2 linked regions of the Variovorax paradoxus genome follow. Each later gene encodes a partner of the first gene's protein in a complex. Links are inferred from orthologs where the notes say so. Each region holds a gene or a part of one and is shown in the gene's direction. Other genes may lie near its edges. The genes, in order: pmbA and tldD.

Evidence for each region.
Region 2: the proteins of pmbA (region 1) and tldD are in contact, whole or in part, in a solved structure (PDB 5NJ9), measured with the Escherichia coli proteins. The link is inferred for Variovorax paradoxus from one-to-one orthologs.

What each region holds. Positions count from the first base shown.
Region 1 is NZ_CP123990.1:3,750,721-3,759,110, reverse strand. What follows is about bases 2,221-5,029. They hold pmbA (metalloprotease PmbA), read left to right. Parts: upstream 2,221-2,844; coding sequence 2,845-4,215; downstream 4,216-5,029. Other genes in these bases: QHG62_RS18075 (fumarylacetoacetate hydrolase family protein), read right to left, coding at 4,235-5,026; yjgA (ribosome biogenesis factor YjgA), read right to left, coding at 2,221-2,740. In the rest of the region: QHG62_RS18095 (efflux RND transporter permease subunit), read left to right, coding at 1-1,388; mog (molybdopterin adenylyltransferase), read right to left, coding at 1,378-1,962; more of yjgA, read right to left, coding at 2,084-2,220; QHG62_RS18070 (helix-turn-helix transcriptional regulator), read left to right, coding at 5,233-6,156; QHG62_RS18065 (AraC family transcriptional regulator), read left to right, coding at 6,153-7,103; QHG62_RS18060 (SMI1/KNR4 family protein), read right to left, coding at 7,131-7,781; QHG62_RS18055 (nucleoside 2-deoxyribosyltransferase), read left to right, coding at 8,002-8,390.
Region 2 is NZ_CP123990.1:4,776,718-4,785,297, forward strand. Bases 4,363-7,361 are described here. They hold tldD (metalloprotease TldD), read left to right. Parts: upstream 4,363-5,131; coding sequence 5,132-6,592; downstream 6,593-7,361. Other genes in these bases: QHG62_RS22980 (LysR family transcriptional regulator), read left to right, coding at 4,363-5,135; QHG62_RS22990 (hypothetical protein), read left to right, coding at 6,640-7,182. In the rest of the region: QHG62_RS22960 (sensor histidine kinase), read left to right, coding at 1-660; rod shape-determining protein RodA, read left to right, coding at 693-1,850; QHG62_RS22970 (M20 aminoacylase family protein), read right to left, coding at 1,853-3,034; QHG62_RS22975 (tripartite tricarboxylate transporter substrate binding protein), read right to left, coding at 3,045-4,046; more of QHG62_RS22980, read left to right, coding at 4,194-4,362; QHG62_RS22995 (3-deoxy-7-phosphoheptulonate synthase), read left to right, coding at 7,408-8,526; QHG62_RS23000 (cupin domain-containing protein), read right to left, coding at 8,542-8,580. UniProt on the Escherichia coli protein: Metalloprotease involved in CcdA degradation. Suppresses the inhibitory activity of the carbon storage regulator (CsrA).

The sequences.
Region 1 (8,390 bases):
AAGAAAAGTTTCCGGAAATCGAGCGCGTGTTTGCGCGCACCGGCACGGCGGAGATTGCGTCGGACCCGATGCCGCCGAACGTCTCGGACGGGTACGTCATGCTCAAGCCCGAGAGCGAGTGGCCGGCGCCTCAAGGTGCATCTCGCCGCACGCGCGCCGAACTGCTTGCCGCCGTGCAGGAAGAGGTTGAAAAGCTGCCGGGCAACAACTACGAGTTCTCACAGCCGATCCAGTTGCGCTTCAACGAACTGATCTCGGGTGTGCGCAGCGACGTGGCCGTAAAGATCTTCGGCGACGACATGGCGGTGCTGGACAAGACGGCGGCCGAGGTGTCGGAAACGTTGAGCAAGATCTCAGGTGCCGCAGAAGTGAAGGTCGAGCAGACCACCGGCCTGCCGATGCTCACCGTGAACATCGACCGCAGCAAGACGGCGCGCTACGGACTCAACGTGGGCGACGTGCAAGAGGCGATTTCCATTGCGGTGGGCGGCCGCGAGGCGGGCACGCTGTTCGAGGGCGACCGGCGCTTCGACATCCTCGTGCGCCTGCCCGAGAACCTGCGCACAGATCTGGAGGCGATCAAACGCTTGCCGATCGCGCTGCCCAAGGGCAATGGCGCCGAGGCGCAGCAGCGCACCAGCTTCATTCCGTTGGGCGAGGTGGCCGCGCTGGATCTTGCGCCCGGCCCGAACCAAGTCAGCCGAGAAGACGGCAAGCGCCGCATCGTGGTGAGCGCGAACGTGCGCGGCCGCGACCTCGGCTCGTTCGTGGCCGAAGCCGAGGAAGCCATGCGCAAGGTGAGCATTCCACCCGGCTACTGGACCGCCTGGGGCGGTCAATACGAAAACCTGGCCTCGGCCACCGAGCGGCTGCAGGTGGTGGTGCCGGTGTCGCTGCTGCTGGTGTTCACGTTGCTGTTCGCGATGTTCGGCAACCTGAAGGACGGTCTGCTGGTGTTCACCGGCATTCCGTTCGCACTCACGGGCGGCATCGTGGCGCTGTGGCTGCGCGGCATACCGCTGTCGATCTCGGCGGCGGTGGGTTTCATCGCGCTCTCCGGCGTGGCGGTGCTCAACGGGCTGGTGATGATTTCGTTCATTCGCAACCTGCGCGAGGGCGGGTTGCCGCTCGATGCGGCAATTCGCGAAGGTGCGCTCACGCGGTTGCGGCCGGTGCTGATGACCGCCCTGGTCGCTTCGCTGGGTTTCGTGCCAATGGCCATTGCCACGGGCACCGGCGCCGAGGTGCAGCGGCCGCTGGCAACGGTGGTGATCGGCGGCATCCTGTCGTCTACCGCGCTGACGCTGCTGGTGCTGCCCTTGCTCTATCGCTGGGCGCACCGGCGCGACGAGGAAGACGGGCGCGAAGCCCGGCTTCTCAGTTCCTGATCGCCGACTTGGGCCTGAAGGCCTTGCAGACCGAATCGTCGGTTTCGAGGTACGGCCCGCCAATCAGGTCGATGCAGTACGGCACCGCCGCGAAGATGCCCGGCACGACCTGCTTCCCGTCGGTATCCTTCAGCCCTTCGAGCGTTTCCGCAATCGACTTCGGCTGCCCCGGCAGGTTGATGATCAGGCTCTTGTCGCGAATGACCGCCACCTGGCGCGAAAGGATGGCGGTGGGCACGAAGCGCAGGCTGATCTGGCGCATCTGCTCGCCGAAGCCGGGCATTTCCTTGTGGGCCACGGCCAGGGTGGCCTCGGGCGTTACGTCGCGCAGGGCCGGGCCGGTGCCGCCGGTGGTCAGCACCAGCGAGCAGCCGGCGTCTACCAGCTCGATGAGCGTGGCGCTGATGAGCGCCGCTTCGTCGGGAATGAGCCGGGATTCGAAATCGATGGGGTTCTTGAGCGCACGGCCCAGCCAATCCTTGAGCGAGGGCAGGCCCTTGTCTTCGTAGGTGCCGCTGGAGGCACGGTCGCTGATGGAGACGATGCCGATGCGGATGGAGTCAGGTGTGCTCATGGTGTTGCTCCTTCCCCTTTCGGGGGAAGGTTGGGATGGGGGCAGCCAGGGTGCCCGATGGATGCGCCGCTTGCCCCCACCCCGGCCCTCCCCCGGGAGGGGAGGGAGAAAGGCAAGTGGCTCACGCGTTGTCTTCCCGGTCTTGCGCAGCAGCAGCCGCAGCATGGTCCGCGCCGCCGTGCACCGACAACTCCGCGCGCACCAGCTGAAAGATCTCGCGATAAGCCTTGCCCTGGCGGGGCGCCTCACCGGCGGGACCGGTCTTCATGTCCTTGCGGGCCTGGCGCACCAAGGCGCGCAGCTGCTGCGAATCGGTGCCGGGGTGCGTTTCGATCCAGCCGCCCAGCGCGTCATCGTCGGCAATCAGCCGGTCGCGCCAGCGTTCGGCCTCGTGCAGGGCGGCGGCTTCGGCCGCGGGCACGGTGTTCTGCTCGGCCAGGGCCTGTTTCACGGCTTCCAGCGCCTCGGGTTCGAGCTTGCGCATCAGCTTGCCGATGAACTGCATCTGGCGGCGCTTGCCCTCGAAATTGGTAATGCGCTTGGCCTCGGCCACGGCGTCGATCAGCTTTTCGTCCAGCGGCAGCGCGTCGAACAGGCCGGCGCGCAGGCCGAGCAGTTCGGTGCCCAGCTTTTGCAGTTCGTCGCTTTCGCGCTTCAGGTCGGTACGGCTGGCTTCGTCGGTGCCCTTGAGCTCGCGCTTGAGCTCCAGGTCGAGCTCGCTGCCTTCGGCAACGAACTGGCCACGGACGAAATAGCCTTTTTTGGGTTTGCGGGACATGGGGTGGATTCTGGGCCGCCCCGTGCGGCGTTGCAACGCGTGCAATGCAGAGGGGCGAGCCGGGGGAAACGGAAAATAGGGGGCGCAAGTATCATAGCCACCACATGACGACATCTTCCTCGCGCGCCGATTCCGGCTTCGCCTACAGCCGCTCCTTCTTCGAAAACCTGGTCGACACGGCCCTGGCCCACGCCAAAAAGCTCGGTGCAACCGATGCCGGCGCCGAGGCCTCCGAGGGCTGCGGCCTCAGCGTCTCGGTTCGCAAGGGCGAACTCGAAAACGTCGAGCGCAACCGCGACAAGTCGCTGGGCATCACGGTCTACGTGGGCCACCGCCGCGGCAACGCCAGTACCTCCGACTTTTCCGAGGCCGCCATCGCCCAGACCGTGCAGGCTGCCTACGACATTGCCCGCTTCACGGCTGAAGACCCCGTGAGCGGTCTTCCCGACGAGGAAGACATTGCCAAGGTCCACCCCGAACTCGACCTGTTCCACCCCTGGGACGTGACGAGCGAGCAGGCCGCCAAGCTGGCGCTGGAATGCGAAGCCGCGGCGCTTTCGACCGACAAGCGCATCACCAACAGCGAAGGCGCGGGCGTTTCGGCCCAGCAGAGCCACTTCTTCAGCGCCCACACGCACGGTTTTCGCGGCGGCTATGCCAGTTCGCGGCATTCGATTTCGGTTGCACCCATCGCCGGCAAGGGCGACGACATGCAGCGTGACTCCTGGTACAGCTCCATGCGCTCGGCCGACGAACTGGCCAGCCCGCAGGCCGTGGGCCGCTACGCCGCCGAACGGGCGCTGAGCCGGCTCAAGTCGCGCAAGATCAAGACCACCGAATGCCCGGTGCTGTTCGAGTCGCCGCTGGCCGTCGGCCTGTTGGGCGGGCTGGTGCAGGCCGTGAGCGGCGGGGCGCTGTACCGCAAGAGCACCTTCCTCCTGGATTCGCTCGGCAAGCCGGTGCTGCCCAAGCACGTGGACGTGGCGGAAGACCCGCATGTGATGCGCGGCAAGGGCAGCTCGCCGTTCGACGACGAAGGCGTGATCACCCGTGCGCGCAAGGTGGTGGATGCCGGCCGGCTCGAAGGCTACTTTCTGTCGACCTATTCGGCACGCAAGCTCGGCATGAAGACCACCGGCAACGCCGGCGGCTCGCACAACCTGACGCTGAGCTCGCGCCTCACCAAATCCGGCGACGACCTCGACGCCATGCTGGCCAAGCTCGGCACCGGCCTGTTCGTGATCGAGCTGATGGGCCAGGGCGTGAACTACGTGACCGGCGACTATTCGCGCGGTGCCAGCGGCTTCTGGGTCGAGAAGGGGCGCATCGCCTTTCCGGTGCAGGAGATCACCATTGCGGGCAACCTGAAGGACATGCTGATGGGCATCGAGGCCATCGGCGCCGATGCCTACACCTTCGGCGCGAAGACCACGGGCTCGGTGCTGATCAACCGCATGAAGGTGGCCGGCAGCTGAGGCTGGCCACCTTCTGCGATCAGACGATCCGGACCGAAAGGTTCGGCAGGCCGTCGATGTGGATCTCGATCACGTCGCCGCGCACCACCGGGCCCACATTCTCCGGCGTGCCCGAATAGATGATGTCGCCGGGCATCAGCTCGAAGGCCTGCGACAGGCGACTGATCTGCTCGGCCACCGACCAGATCATGTGCTTGAGCGTGGCGTTCTGCTTGGTCTGGCCATTCACCTTGAGCCAGATTGCCCCGTCGGTGTAGTGGCCGACCTTGGCCACCGGATGAATCGGGCCAATGGGTGCCGACTTGTCGAAGCTCTTGCCGATTTCCCAGGGCTTTTTCTGGTCGCCCATTTCGCGCTGCAGGTCGCGGCGGGTCATGTCCAGGCCCAGTGAATAGCCGTAGACGAGGCCCAGCGCGTCTGCTGGCGCGATGTCGCGGCCGCCCTTGCCGAGCGCCACGACCAGCTCGACCTCGTAGTGGTAATTTTTGGTGAGCGTGGGGTAGGGGTGATCGGCCACCGTGCCGGGCGTGACGACCTGGATCGCGTCCGTGGGTTTCTGAAAGAAGAACGGCGGCTCGCGGGTGGGGTCTGACCCCATTTCGCGCGCATGAGCCGCGTAGTTGCGGCCGATGCAGTAGATGCGGCGTACCGGAAACGCCTGCTCGCTGCCGACGATTGGAACCGTGGTCTGCGCCACCGCAAAAGGCGTTTGCGGCGCGCGCGATGCACCGGCCGGAATGGCGCAGCCGGCCACTGCGCCGGCAGCAATGGCTGCGGAGCCGGCCAGCAGGCCGCGTCGTGAACTGGACATGATCTTTGTCTCCTGAATCCTTGAATGGGCGATGAAAGCCGGCCGCGGCCAGCCGGGCCATTCTGGAGCGCACTGCCGCCGCGTTCTTGCACGCATCTACGCAAAAACAGGACGCAAGCAACACCGGCCATTCACCTTGCGGTGGCCGGGCGTGGGCTTACCATCGCGCCATGTCGGCCCTTCAATCCAGCCTTCGCCTCTACGGCATGCAGGAGCGCGCGAACCATCTCGACTTCGACATTCGTTTCGAAGGCGCGCGGGACGTGCTGGCGCGGCCGCACCGGCACGAGTATTTCCAGATCCAGGTCAGCATCCACGGCGGGTCGCAGCAGATCGTTGGCGGCGCGGTGCGCCCGTTTACCGCGGGGCACCTGAGCTTTGTGCTGCCGTACCGCGTGCATGTGGTGCCGCATCCGCCCGGCGCCCGCTATGCCATCGTGAACTTCGACCAGGGTTTTCTCTGGCCCGAGCTGGCGGTCGAGGCGCTCGACCTCGAGGGGGTGCCGGTTTCGCGCCAGCCCGAGCTCGCGCCCTTCCTGTTCCAGGAGTACATGGACTTTCATTTCGGCGATACCGATTTCGCGCGCATTCTCGGGTGGCTCGAAGAGCTTGCCGTGCTCAACCGTGAGCGGCGCTTCGGCAGCGTGGGCGCGATCCGCGGCATTCTGCTGCAGTTGATGGGCCTGGCCTGCAGCCGGCACGAGGCGCAGTTGCTCACGCAGGCCGCGCTGCAGAGCGGCCGCAGCACAGGCGGAGATGCGCTGCAACGCGTGATGCGCTATGTGCGCGAGCACCTGGGCGAGGAGATGTCGCTCAACGATGCCGCCGCGGCGGCCATGCTGTCGCCGAACTATCTTGCGCACCTGCTCAAGAAGCAGACGCACCGCACCTTTACCGAACTGGTGACCGAGCGCCGCCTGGAGCGCGCGAAGGAACTGCTGCTGACCTCGAACGCCCGCATCGCCGACATCGCGCGGCAGTGCGGCTTCGGCGATGCGGTTTACTTCAGCCGCCGGTTCAGGCTGCGCAACGGCGTGACGCCCAGGCAGTTCCGCAGCCAGGCCGATGCCGGGCTGGCCAAGGCTGCAGGGCCCGACAGGCAAGCAAGCCACCCCCGAGAGATGCCATGAGCAGACACCACGCCGCGCGAAAGCCGGAACTCGAACATGAACTGATGCGCGATCCGCGGCTCGGATTCGAGCCGGCGGGCGGGAGCTCCGTGCGCTGCCTGCAGCACGGCGTGCCCTGGCCGTTCGACTGCTGGCACTACCACGACGAGTACGAACTGCAGATCATCAACCGCAGCAGCGGCGATGCCTATGTCGGCAACCACATCGGACGCTTCGAGCCCGGCTACGTTGCGCTTGTGGGCGGGCGCCTGCCGCACACCTGGATTTCGGACGGCGTACCGCCCGAGGGCATTGCCGACCGCAGCATGGTCATACATTTTCGCGACGAGCCGCTGCGCAAGGGCGTGGGCTTGTTCCCCGAGCTGGAAGCGGTGCTGCCGATGCTCGACCGCGCGAAGCTCGGCGTCGAGTTCTTCGGTATCGGCGAGCGTGTGCGGGAGCGCTTTGCGCGTGTTCAGGCGCAGGAGGGCCTGGCCCGGCTGTCGGAGTTCATCGGCCTGCTGCACGAGCTCGCCAACTGGGAAGACTATCGCCAGATTTCGAGTGCCGCCGGCCCGCTGGGCGAAGACCCGAGCGCCAACTCGCGCATGCGCCGCGTGCTCGACTACCTCGATCAGCACCTCACTGAAGACCTCTCGCTGCCGGCCGTGTGCGCGGTGGCCAACATGGCCGAAAGCAGCTTTTCGCGCTACTTTCACAAGCACATGGGCAGCACGTTCACCGACTTCGTCACCCGCCTGCGCATTTCGAAAGCCTGCGAGATGCTGCAAGTGTCCGACCGGCTGGTGAGCGACATCTGCTATGAGGTGGGTTTTTCGAACCTCGCCAATTTCAACCGGCGTTTTCTTCAGCTCAAGGGCATGACACCCTCGGCCTACCGGCAGCAGGCGCAAGACCGGTTCGGACTTCGTACGGCGCAGAACACGCCGGTTGCCGCCGCGGCTTGAATCGGCATCGAGGCCCGGCTCGGCGCGTCAGGTGCCGCGCTGCGAGGCAAACAGCTCCGGTACCGCGTCGAGGAAGTGAAATGTCTTGGGCGTTTTCATATTGAAGCTCCGGCCTCCGTCATCCTCGTCATGGATATTCGAGTTGCCCGAATCCAATTGATCGGCCATCCAGTCGAGAAACGTTGCCAGCGAACTGCCCACGACGAACTTCTCGTTTTCGTCTCGGCCGAAATTGATGACCTGCCCGAACGTTCCGCTTTCCCCCGGGTCGAGGTCGACGCCGAGATGATTGCCTGCGGAGTCGTACGCGAACGGAATCCAGTACTTGTTTGCGTAGACCTCCTTGATGGCGCCAGGCGTTGCCGATTTGGAGAGCGCGCCTGCGGTCTTCATCTCCTCGGCCGAACTCTGGTCGACCATCGAGTTCCAGCGGGCCCAATGCCTTTTCGCGTCGGCAAGGGGCAAGAACATCAGGCCGTAGAAGGGGCCGGTGTCGGCTTCCCCTTTTTGCCCGTCGTGGGCGCTATAAAGATCTTTCAGGCTTTGTGGAAACGCCCTTCCCACGAGACTTTCGAATTCCGAAACGGCGGCTTCGGGGCATCCTTGCGCCAGATCCGCGTACACCTCCGGGAGATTTACCTCCAGCCACTTTTCAAGTCGCTCCATTGGGTTTTTCATTGCATTTTTCCTCTCCGTTGCCAGCGCCGTTGACGGGCGGTTTCGAGCGCGTGCTCGTCCGGAAAAAACTGTAGCAGCGAAGAGCGAGCGAGACACGGGGCCATTCGCGAGGAAGTCCGGCCTTGCGTGACGGATGACCGTTCATGACGGTTCGCGGCAATGGACATCCTGGTCAAGTACCTGCACACGCAGGGTGCTGAAAAACTAAGATGTGCTTCCCATGATCGCAAATCTCGAACCCCGGTCGCGCCCGCGCATCTACTTGGCGGGGCCCGACGTCTTTCGCCCCGACGCGCGGGACCACTTCGTGCGGCTTGCGGCGGCCTGCGAGGCGCTGGGACTTGCGGCGCTGCTGCCGGCCGACGGCAACGAGGAGCTGAGCGCCGAAGCTCCTGAAAAGCGCATCTACGAGGCCAACATGCTGCGCCTTCGCGGTGCCGATGGAGTGGTGGCCAATCTGGCGTGCTTTCGTGGCCTGGAGCCCGATTCGGGCACGGTCTTCGAGGTCGGCGCCGCGGTGGCGCTCGGCATTCCCGTCGTGGCCTATGGCGTTCCGGAAGGCAGCTATGCGGACCGCGCCAGGTCCGCCTTGCCATGCGCGATCGACCC
Region 2 (8,580 bases), 1.0 Mb from region 1 along the record:
ATCGAGGCGCGGGGTTCGGTTGCGGCTTTGGCCGAGCGGGTGGCGCAGCGCGAACGCGAGCTTGCATCGACCTTTGCGGCGCTGGAGCAGGTGGCGCGCGACCAGGCCCGCACCCATGAGCGCGAACGCATCCTGCGCGACATGCATGACGGCGTGGGTTCGCGCATCAGCTCGGCCATCCGGCAGCTGCAGTCGGGCCAGACCAGCCCCGAGGAGCTGCTGCGGACCCTGCAGGACTCGCTCGACCAGCTCAAGCTGTCCATCGACTCCATTCACCTGCCGCCGGGCGATGTCGGCGCCCTGCTGGCGGCGCTGCGCTACCGGCTGGAACCGCGCCTTGCGGCCGCGGGCATCAGGCTGGAGTGGGGCGTGGAAGAGGTGCCCACGGTCAGGGGGCTGGACGCGCAGGGCATGCGGCAACTGCAGTTCCTGCTCTTCGAGGCCATTTCCAACGTGCTGCAGCATGCACAGGCCAAAACGCTCCGCATCGAGGCGCAACCGGCGGCCGGCGCGGTGCAACTGCGCGTGATCGATGACGGACGGGGCTTCGACGCAGCGCGGGTGCCCCGGGCGCTGGCGGAGCAGGCCGGCGCGGTCGGCGCTCGGCTTGCGGTCGAAAGCCGAGTGGGGCGCACGGTCGTTCAACTCGAATTCGACTGACGGGCGTTGCGGGGCGCGGATAATCCAGCCCCATGTCCGCCGTGTTCAATCAGCCCTCCCTGGCGCGCCGCGTCGCGCCCATCTTCCAGGGCTTCGACGGCTTTCTGGCCTTTGCCGTGCTGTTGCTGGCATTTGCCGGGTTGCTGACCATGTATTCGTCGGGTTACGACCACGGCTCGCGCTTTGCGGATCATGGGCGCAACATGCTGCTGGCCGGCTTCATCATGTTCGTGGTGGCCCAGGTGCCGCCGCAGCGGTTGATGATGTTCGCAGTGCCGCTCTACGTGGCGGGGGTGTCGCTGCTGGTTGCCGTTGCGCTGTTCGGAATCACGAAAAAGGGCGCGACGCGCTGGATCAACGTCGGCGTGGTGATCCAGCCCAGCGAAATCCTCAAGATTGCAATGCCGCTGATGCTGGCCTGGTGGTTCCAGCGCCGGGAGGGCCAGCTGAGGCCGCTCGATTTCGTGGTGGCCACGGTGCTGCTGGCCATTCCGGTCGGGCTCATCATGAAGCAGCCCGACCTGGGCACTTCGCTGCTGGTGCTTGCCGCCGGTCTGGCGGTGATCTTTTTCGCCGGGCTGCCGTGGAAGCTCATCGTGCCGCCAGTGGTGATTGGCGCCGTGGCCATCACGCTGATCGTGGGCTTCGAGTCGCAGCTGTGCGCCGATGGCGTCGATTGGCGGGTGCTGCACGACTACCAGAAGCAGCGCGTTTGCACACTGCTCGACCCGAGCAAGGATCCGCTGGGCAAGGGGTTCCACATCATCCAGGGGATGATCGCCATCGGTTCGGGCGGCGTGGGCGGCAAGGGGTTCATGCAGGGCACGCAGACGCACCTCGAATTCATTCCCGAACGCACCACCGACTTCATCTTTGCCGCGTATTCCGAGGAATTCGGCCTCGTGGGCAACCTTGCGCTGATTGCGGCTTTCATCCTGTTGATCTTTCGCGGGCTGGCCATTGCGACCAACGCCACCACGCTGTTCTCCCGGCTCTTGGCCGGGGCGGTGACGATGATTTTCTTCACCTATGCCTTCGTCAACATGGGCATGGTGAGCGGCATCCTGCCCGTGGTGGGCGTGCCGCTGCCGTTCATCAGCTACGGCGGTACTGCCATGGTGACGCTGGGGCTGGGGCTGGGCATCTTGATGTCGATCGCCCGGGCCAGGAAGCTGTCCCAGTCGAACTAGCTTCAGCCTGTGCCGGCCAGGAAGCGCTCGGCCAGCAGCACCCAATACGCGGCTCCGAGCGCAACGTTGTCGTCGTTGAAGTCGTAGCCAGGGTTATGGACCATGCAGGCCCCGGCACTGTCCCCGTCGCCATTTCCTATCAGCAGGTAGCTGCCCGGCACCTGTTCGAGCATGAAGGCGAAGTCCTCGCTGCCAGTCAGCGGCGGGCCTTGCGGTGTCACGCATTCGGCTCCCACCAGTTCCACCGCAACCTGCCGCGCGAAATCCGTTTCGGCCGGCGTGTTGACCAGCACCGCATAGCCCTTGCGCCAGTCGATCACGGCCTTGCAGCCGAAGCTCTCGGCCTGCGCGGCAATGACGGCCTTTACGCGATTTTCGAGCAGCGCGCGCACCTCGCGGTCGAGCGCCCGCATGCTGATCTCCAGCGTCGCGCTGGCCGGAATCACGTTGTTGGCCTTGCCCGCGTGGATGGCACCCACCGTGACCACGCCCATCTGGAGCGGGTCGATATTGCGGGAGACCACGCTTTGCAGCGCCATGACGATGCTGGCTGCCGCCACCACCGGGTCGGCGGTGCGGTGCGGCATGGCGCCGTGCCCTCCCACGCCCTCGATCACCACGGTGGCGTAGTCGGAAGAAGCCATGGCGGCACCCTCGCGCAGCGAAAACCGGCCTTGCGAGAGGCCCGGCATGTTGTGCATGGCAAAGATGGCGTCGCACGGATACCTGTCGAACAGGCCGTTTTCCATCATGCGAAGCGCGCCGCCGCCGCCTTCTTCGGCAGGCTGGAAGATCAGGTTGAGCGTGCCGGAGAAACGCCCGCGCGCGGCCAGGTGGTGCGCCGCGGCCAGCAGCATTGCGGTGTGGCCGTCGTGGCCGCAGGCGTGCATCACGCCGTGATTGCAGCTGGCGTAGGGCAGGCCGGTGGCCTCGTCGATGGGCAATGCATCCATGTCGGCGCGAATGCCCAGGCGCCGCGCTCCGTCTCCGCGGACCAGACGGCCCACCACGCCGGTGCCGCCCAGCCCCTGTGCCACCTCGTAGCCCCAGGCCTGCAATTTCTCGGCGACCAGCGCGGCGGTGCGGTGTTCGCCGAAAGCCAGTTCCGGGTGGCGGTGGATGTCGCGGCGAATGCCGATGAATTCTTCGGCGTGGTGCTGCAAGTCTTCAATCAGGTTGTTCATGCAGTGGTGCCTATTGGGGTTGCAGGTGGATGGACTTTGCGATGTCGCGGTAGCGTGCGGTTTCGCTTTCGAAGAATTTCTGTGCTTCGGCCAGCGAGGTGGGGGCCGAGGCCAACTGCGTCTGTGCCGCAAGCTGCGAGCGCACGCCCGCATCGACCAGTGTGGCGCCAATTGCCTTGTGCAGGCGCTGCACGACGTCCTCCGGCGTCTTCCTGGGCACCAGGAAGCCGCTCCAGGTCTTGTAGTCGAAGTCCTTGAGTTCCTTGCTCTCGCTCATTGCGGGCACGTTCTTCAGGAGTTCGGAGCGGCGAGCGCCCAGTTGCCCGATCACCTTTAGCCGGCCTTGCTCGGCCAGCGCTCCCATCGCCGCGCTGTAGACCAGCACCGCGAAGTCGACCTGGCCCCCGCCGATGTCCTGCAGCAGCGGCGCGTTGCCCTTGTAGGGCGCATGGTTGAGCTTGATGCCCGTCTGCAGCTGTACCTTTTCGAGCAGCAGGTGGTAGAGCGAGCCGATGCCTACGCTGCCGTAGCTCAGCGGCTCGGCGGACGACTTGCGGGCCAGTGCAATGAGCTCGTCGACGCTGTTGGCCGGCAGGTCCTTGCGCGCCACGAACACCATTACCGCCTCGGCCACCGGTGCCACCAGGCGAAAGTCCTCGGCCTTGAGCTTCACGGCCGCATTCGCGAGCGGCGAAAGGATGACCTCGTTGGGCGAGCCCTGAAAGACGTAGTAGCCATCTGCCGGCGCGGAAAGCACTTTCTGCGCGGCAAGGGCGCCGCTGACGCCGCCCAGGTTCTCCACGATCACCTGCTGCCCGAGTTCGCGGCCCAGCGGTACCGTGAAGATGCGCGCCGTGGCATCGGAAGGCCCGCCCGCGGGATACGGAACCATGAGGTTGATGGGCTTGGCCGGATAAGGCTGCTGCTGCGCGAGTGCCGCGGCGCCGGTGGCCGCCAGCAAGCCGCAGGCGAGCAGGTTGCGCCTGCGGAAGAAGGACTTCGTCGTCGTCATGTGTGTCGCTTTCGTGGGTTGAGGGCGATTCGGTGAGCGCAGCAGAAGGGCGCGCCAATTCATCCTAGGGGCGCGAAAACCCCTCGTCCAATGCATTGTTCTTTGCATTAGCATGAGTTCAACTCATTCTTTTGTTCATCCGTGCCCATGACCCTGGTGCAGCTTCGGCATCTGATCTCGCTGGCCGCCACCGGCTCTTTCAGCGCTTCGGCGCAGGTCATGCACCTGACGCAGCCGGCGCTCAGCCGCAGCATTCGTGCGCTGGAAGACGAACTGGGTCTGCCCCTGTTCGACAGGGTGGGGCGCCGCAATGAACTCACGCCGTTCGGCAAGCAGGCGCTCGAGCGTGCGCGCCAACTGGTGCTCGACGCGGAAGACCTGCACGGCAGCGGCCGCCTCGTCGGCCATGCCGAGGGCGGCGAACTGCGCGTCGGCATGGGCTCGGGCCCCGGTGCCATGCTGATGACGCCGTTGCTGATGCGCATGGCCGAGCGCCACCCGAAGGTCCGCACGGTAGTGGCCCGTGGACACACCGACATGCTCCTCCAGGCGCTGCGGGCCCGCACGCTGGATGCGCTGGTGGTGGATGCACTCTCGCTCAAGCCGGCGCCCGACCTGAAGCTGGACACCGTACGCGAGATGCGCGGCGTGTTCATGTGCCGGCCTGGCCACCCGCTCGCACGCAAGCGCGGAGACGTTGTTTTTGCCGACGTGCAGAACTACCCCATCGCCTCCACGCCGCTCAGCGATCAGGTAGCGGCAGCCCTGGTCGAGGCCCACGGGCCGCAGGCGCATCCCTCGGCATGCGTCACGCTGCAATGTGAAGAGGTGCCGAGCCTGGTCGAGGTTGCGCGCAGCAGCGACACGGTGCTGCTGGCCATTCGTGCCGCGGCGCCCGATCTGCAGGAGCTCGACGTGCGTCCGGCGCTGGCGCGCGTGGCGCGCTTTGCGGTGGTGACCCTCGCCCGCCGCACCGAGGCGCCGGCACTGGCCATCCTTCGCGAGCTGGCCGACGAGTTCCTGCGCGATCAAGCGGGCCCGCCCCCGCTGAAGCGCAGAAGCCGGGCGCGAGCAATAATCCGTCAATGATCTCTCGCGAACCTACCATCGAGCGCCTTGCCACGGCGCAACAACTCCTTCTCACGCCCTTCGGCCTGGACGAATCGCACCTGAGCAAGGCACTGGCCGAGATCACCGCCCACAAGGTGGACGACGCCGACCTGTACTTCCAGTACACGCGCAGCGAGGGCTGGAGCCTCGAAGAGGGCATCGTCAAGACCGGCAGCTTCAGCATCGACCAGGGCGTCGGCGTGCGCGCGGTCAGCGGCGAGAAGACCGCATTCGCCTATTCGGACGATATTTCGGAGGCATCGCTGCTCGACGCGGCCCGCACGGTCCGCTCCATTTCCTCCGCCGGCCGCACTGGCCGCGTGAAGACGCCGGCTCGCAAGATTGCTTCGAGCCGCTCGCTCTATAACGGCGTCGATCCCATTTCCACGCTCGACAGCACGGCCAAGGTCAAGTTGCTCGAGCGGGTCGAGAAGCTCGCCCGTTCGCGCGATCCGCGCGTGGCGCAGGTCATGGCCGGCCTGGCGAGCGAGTACGACGTGGTGCTGGTGGCGCGCGCCGACGGCACCCTGGCAGCCGACGTGCGGCCGCTGGTGCGCCTGTCGGTGACCGTGATTGCCGAGCAGAACGGCCGGCGCGAGGTTGGCTCCGGCGGCGGGGGCGGGCGTTTCGGCCTGGCCTACTTCACCGACGAACAGATTGCCGAATACGTTGACCAAGCCGTGAAGGCTGCGCTGACCAACCTCGACGCCCGTCCGGCGCCAGCCGGCGAAATGACCGTGGTGCTCGGCTCCGGCTGGCCCGGCATTCTGCTGCACGAAGCCATCGGCCACGGGCTGGAAGGCGACTTCAACCGCAAGGGCTCGAGCGCGTTCTCGGGCCGCATCGGCCAGCGCGTGGCGGCCAAGGGCGTCACAGTGCTGGACGACGGCACCATTGCCGACCGCCGCGGCTCGCTCAACGTGGACGACGAGGGCAACGCAAGCCAGCGCAACGTGCTCATCGAAGACGGCATCCTCAAGGGCTACATCCAGGATTCGCTCAACGCACGCCTCATGAAGGTCAAGCCCACCGGCAACGGCCGCCGCGAGAGCTACGCCCACGTGCCGATGCCGCGCATGACCAACACCTACATGCTCGGCGGCGACAAGGACCCCAAGGAAATCGTGGCCAGCATCAAGAAGGGCTTGTACGCCACCAACTTCGGCGGCGGCCAGGTCGACATCACCAGCGGCAAGTTCGTGTTCTCGGCGAGCGAGGCCTTCTGGGTCGAGAACGGCAAGATCCAGTACCCGGTGAAGGGCGCGACCATCGTGGGCAACGGCCCCGACGCGCTCACCCGCGTGACCATGATCGGCAACGACATGGCGCTCGATTCCGGCGTGGGCACTTGCGGCAAGGAAGGCCAGAGCGTGCCCGTGGGCGTTGGCCAGCCTACGCTGCGCATCGATGGTTTGACCGTAGGCGGAACGGCCTGAGAGCTTGCTAAGCTCGGCTCCTTATTTTTCAAAAAGAGGAGCACTTGATGAGGATCAGGATCAATTCGTCCGCAGCCCTGTGGGCTGCAACTGCCGCAGTGGCGCTCGCAACCGCAGGTTGCGCTTCGCGCGGCGGTTCGGGCGACAACAGCCAGCCCACGGCGTCGGCGCCCGCTGCCAGCGCACCCGCCGCCCCGGCGCGCGGCGGCGTCAAGGCCGGCATGGACGCCAAGGGCAACGTCATTGATTCGTCCAAGGTCGAAGCCGGCAGCGGCCGTACCGTCAAGGGCCTGAACGGCTACGAAGGCGAGATCACGGGTGTTCCCGCACGCAACAGCAAGTTCTCGCGCCTGCAGATCGGCATGAGCGCCAAGCAGGTGACCGACCTCGCCGGCCAGCCGACGGACCAGGGCGCCTATGTCACGGGCAAGGCCTTCATTCCGTTCTACTTCGGCAGCGACCGCCACCGCTACGAGATGACCTACAAGGGCCAGGGGCGGCTGGTTTTTGCAGGTGGCGGCATGGGCGACTACTCGGGCGGCAACCTGATCTGGATCATCCACAACCCCAACGAGTCGGGCTACCGCTAAGCGTTCGGAGCCGGGCTTTGCCCGGCTTTTTGTTTTCCGTGCTACATTTCGCCCACATGTCCGCCCTCCGCGCTTATTTCTTTGCCTACTTTTGGTTCCCGGTTTCCGGCGGACGAGAGGCGAGCGCGTAAAGCAAACGAACACCCTCCCAGAACCGCCGGTGGCCCAGAGCCCCCGGCGGTTTTTTTATGCCCTGACGATTTCACTCCAACAAGGAAAAGCACCATGAGCACGAACACTGCCCCCGCCAGCGACAGCTGGTATGCGAGCGTCGAAAAAACCAGCAAGACCGACGACGAACGCATCAAGGACATCAACGTGCTGCCCCCTCCCGAACATCTGATCCGCTTCTTTCCGATTCGCGGCACGCCGGTCGAAACGCTGATCGAGGGCACGCGCCGCAACATCCACAACATCATGGCGGGCAAGGACGACAGGCTGCTGGTGATCATGGGGCCGTGCTCGATCCATGACCCCGCCGCCGCGCTCGAATACGCCCGCCGCCTGAAGGTGGAGCGCGAAAAGTACGCCGGCACGCTGGAAATCGTCATGCGCGTGTACTTCGAGAAGCCGCGCACCACGGTGGGCTGGAAGGGCCTCATCAACGATCCGTACCTGGACGAAAGCTACCGCATCGACGAGGGCCTGCGCATTGCGCGCCAGCTGCTCATCGACATCAACCGGCTCGGCCTGCCGGCGGGCAGCGAGTTTCTCGACGTGATTTCGCCGCAGTACATCGGCGACCTGATCGCCTGGGGCGCCATCGGCGCGCGCACCACCGAAAGCCAGGTGCACCGCGAACTGGCCTCGGGTCTCTCCGCGCCCATCGGCTTCAAGAACGGCACCGACGGGAACATCCGCATCGCCACCGACGCCATCCAGGCGGCGGCGCGCGGCCACCACTTTCTCTCGGTGCACAAGAACGGCCAGGTGGCCATCGTGCAGACCAACGGCAACCGCGACTGCCACGTTATCCTGCGCGGCGGCAAGGCGCCGAACTACGACGCCGCGAGCGTCGAGGCCGCCTGCAAGGACCTCGAAGCCGCCAAGCTGCCGCCCACGCTCATGGTCGACTGCAGCCACGCCAACAGTTCCAAGCAGCACCAGAAGCAGATCGACGTGGCCAAGGACATCGCCAACCAGATCGCGGGCGGATCGAACCGCGTGTTCGGCGTGATGGTCGAGAGCCACCTGCAAGCCGGCGCCCAGAAGTTCACGCCAGGCAAGGACCAGATCGCGGGCCTCGAATACGGCAAGAGCATTACCGATGCGTGCCTGGGCTGGGACGATTCGGTGCAGGTGCTCGACGTGCTTTCACAGGCAGTCAAGCAGCGCCGCGGGTAAGGCGGCTGGGCGGGATCAGAGCATCCCGGCCAGCTCGGGCCAGTGGTTTCGCAT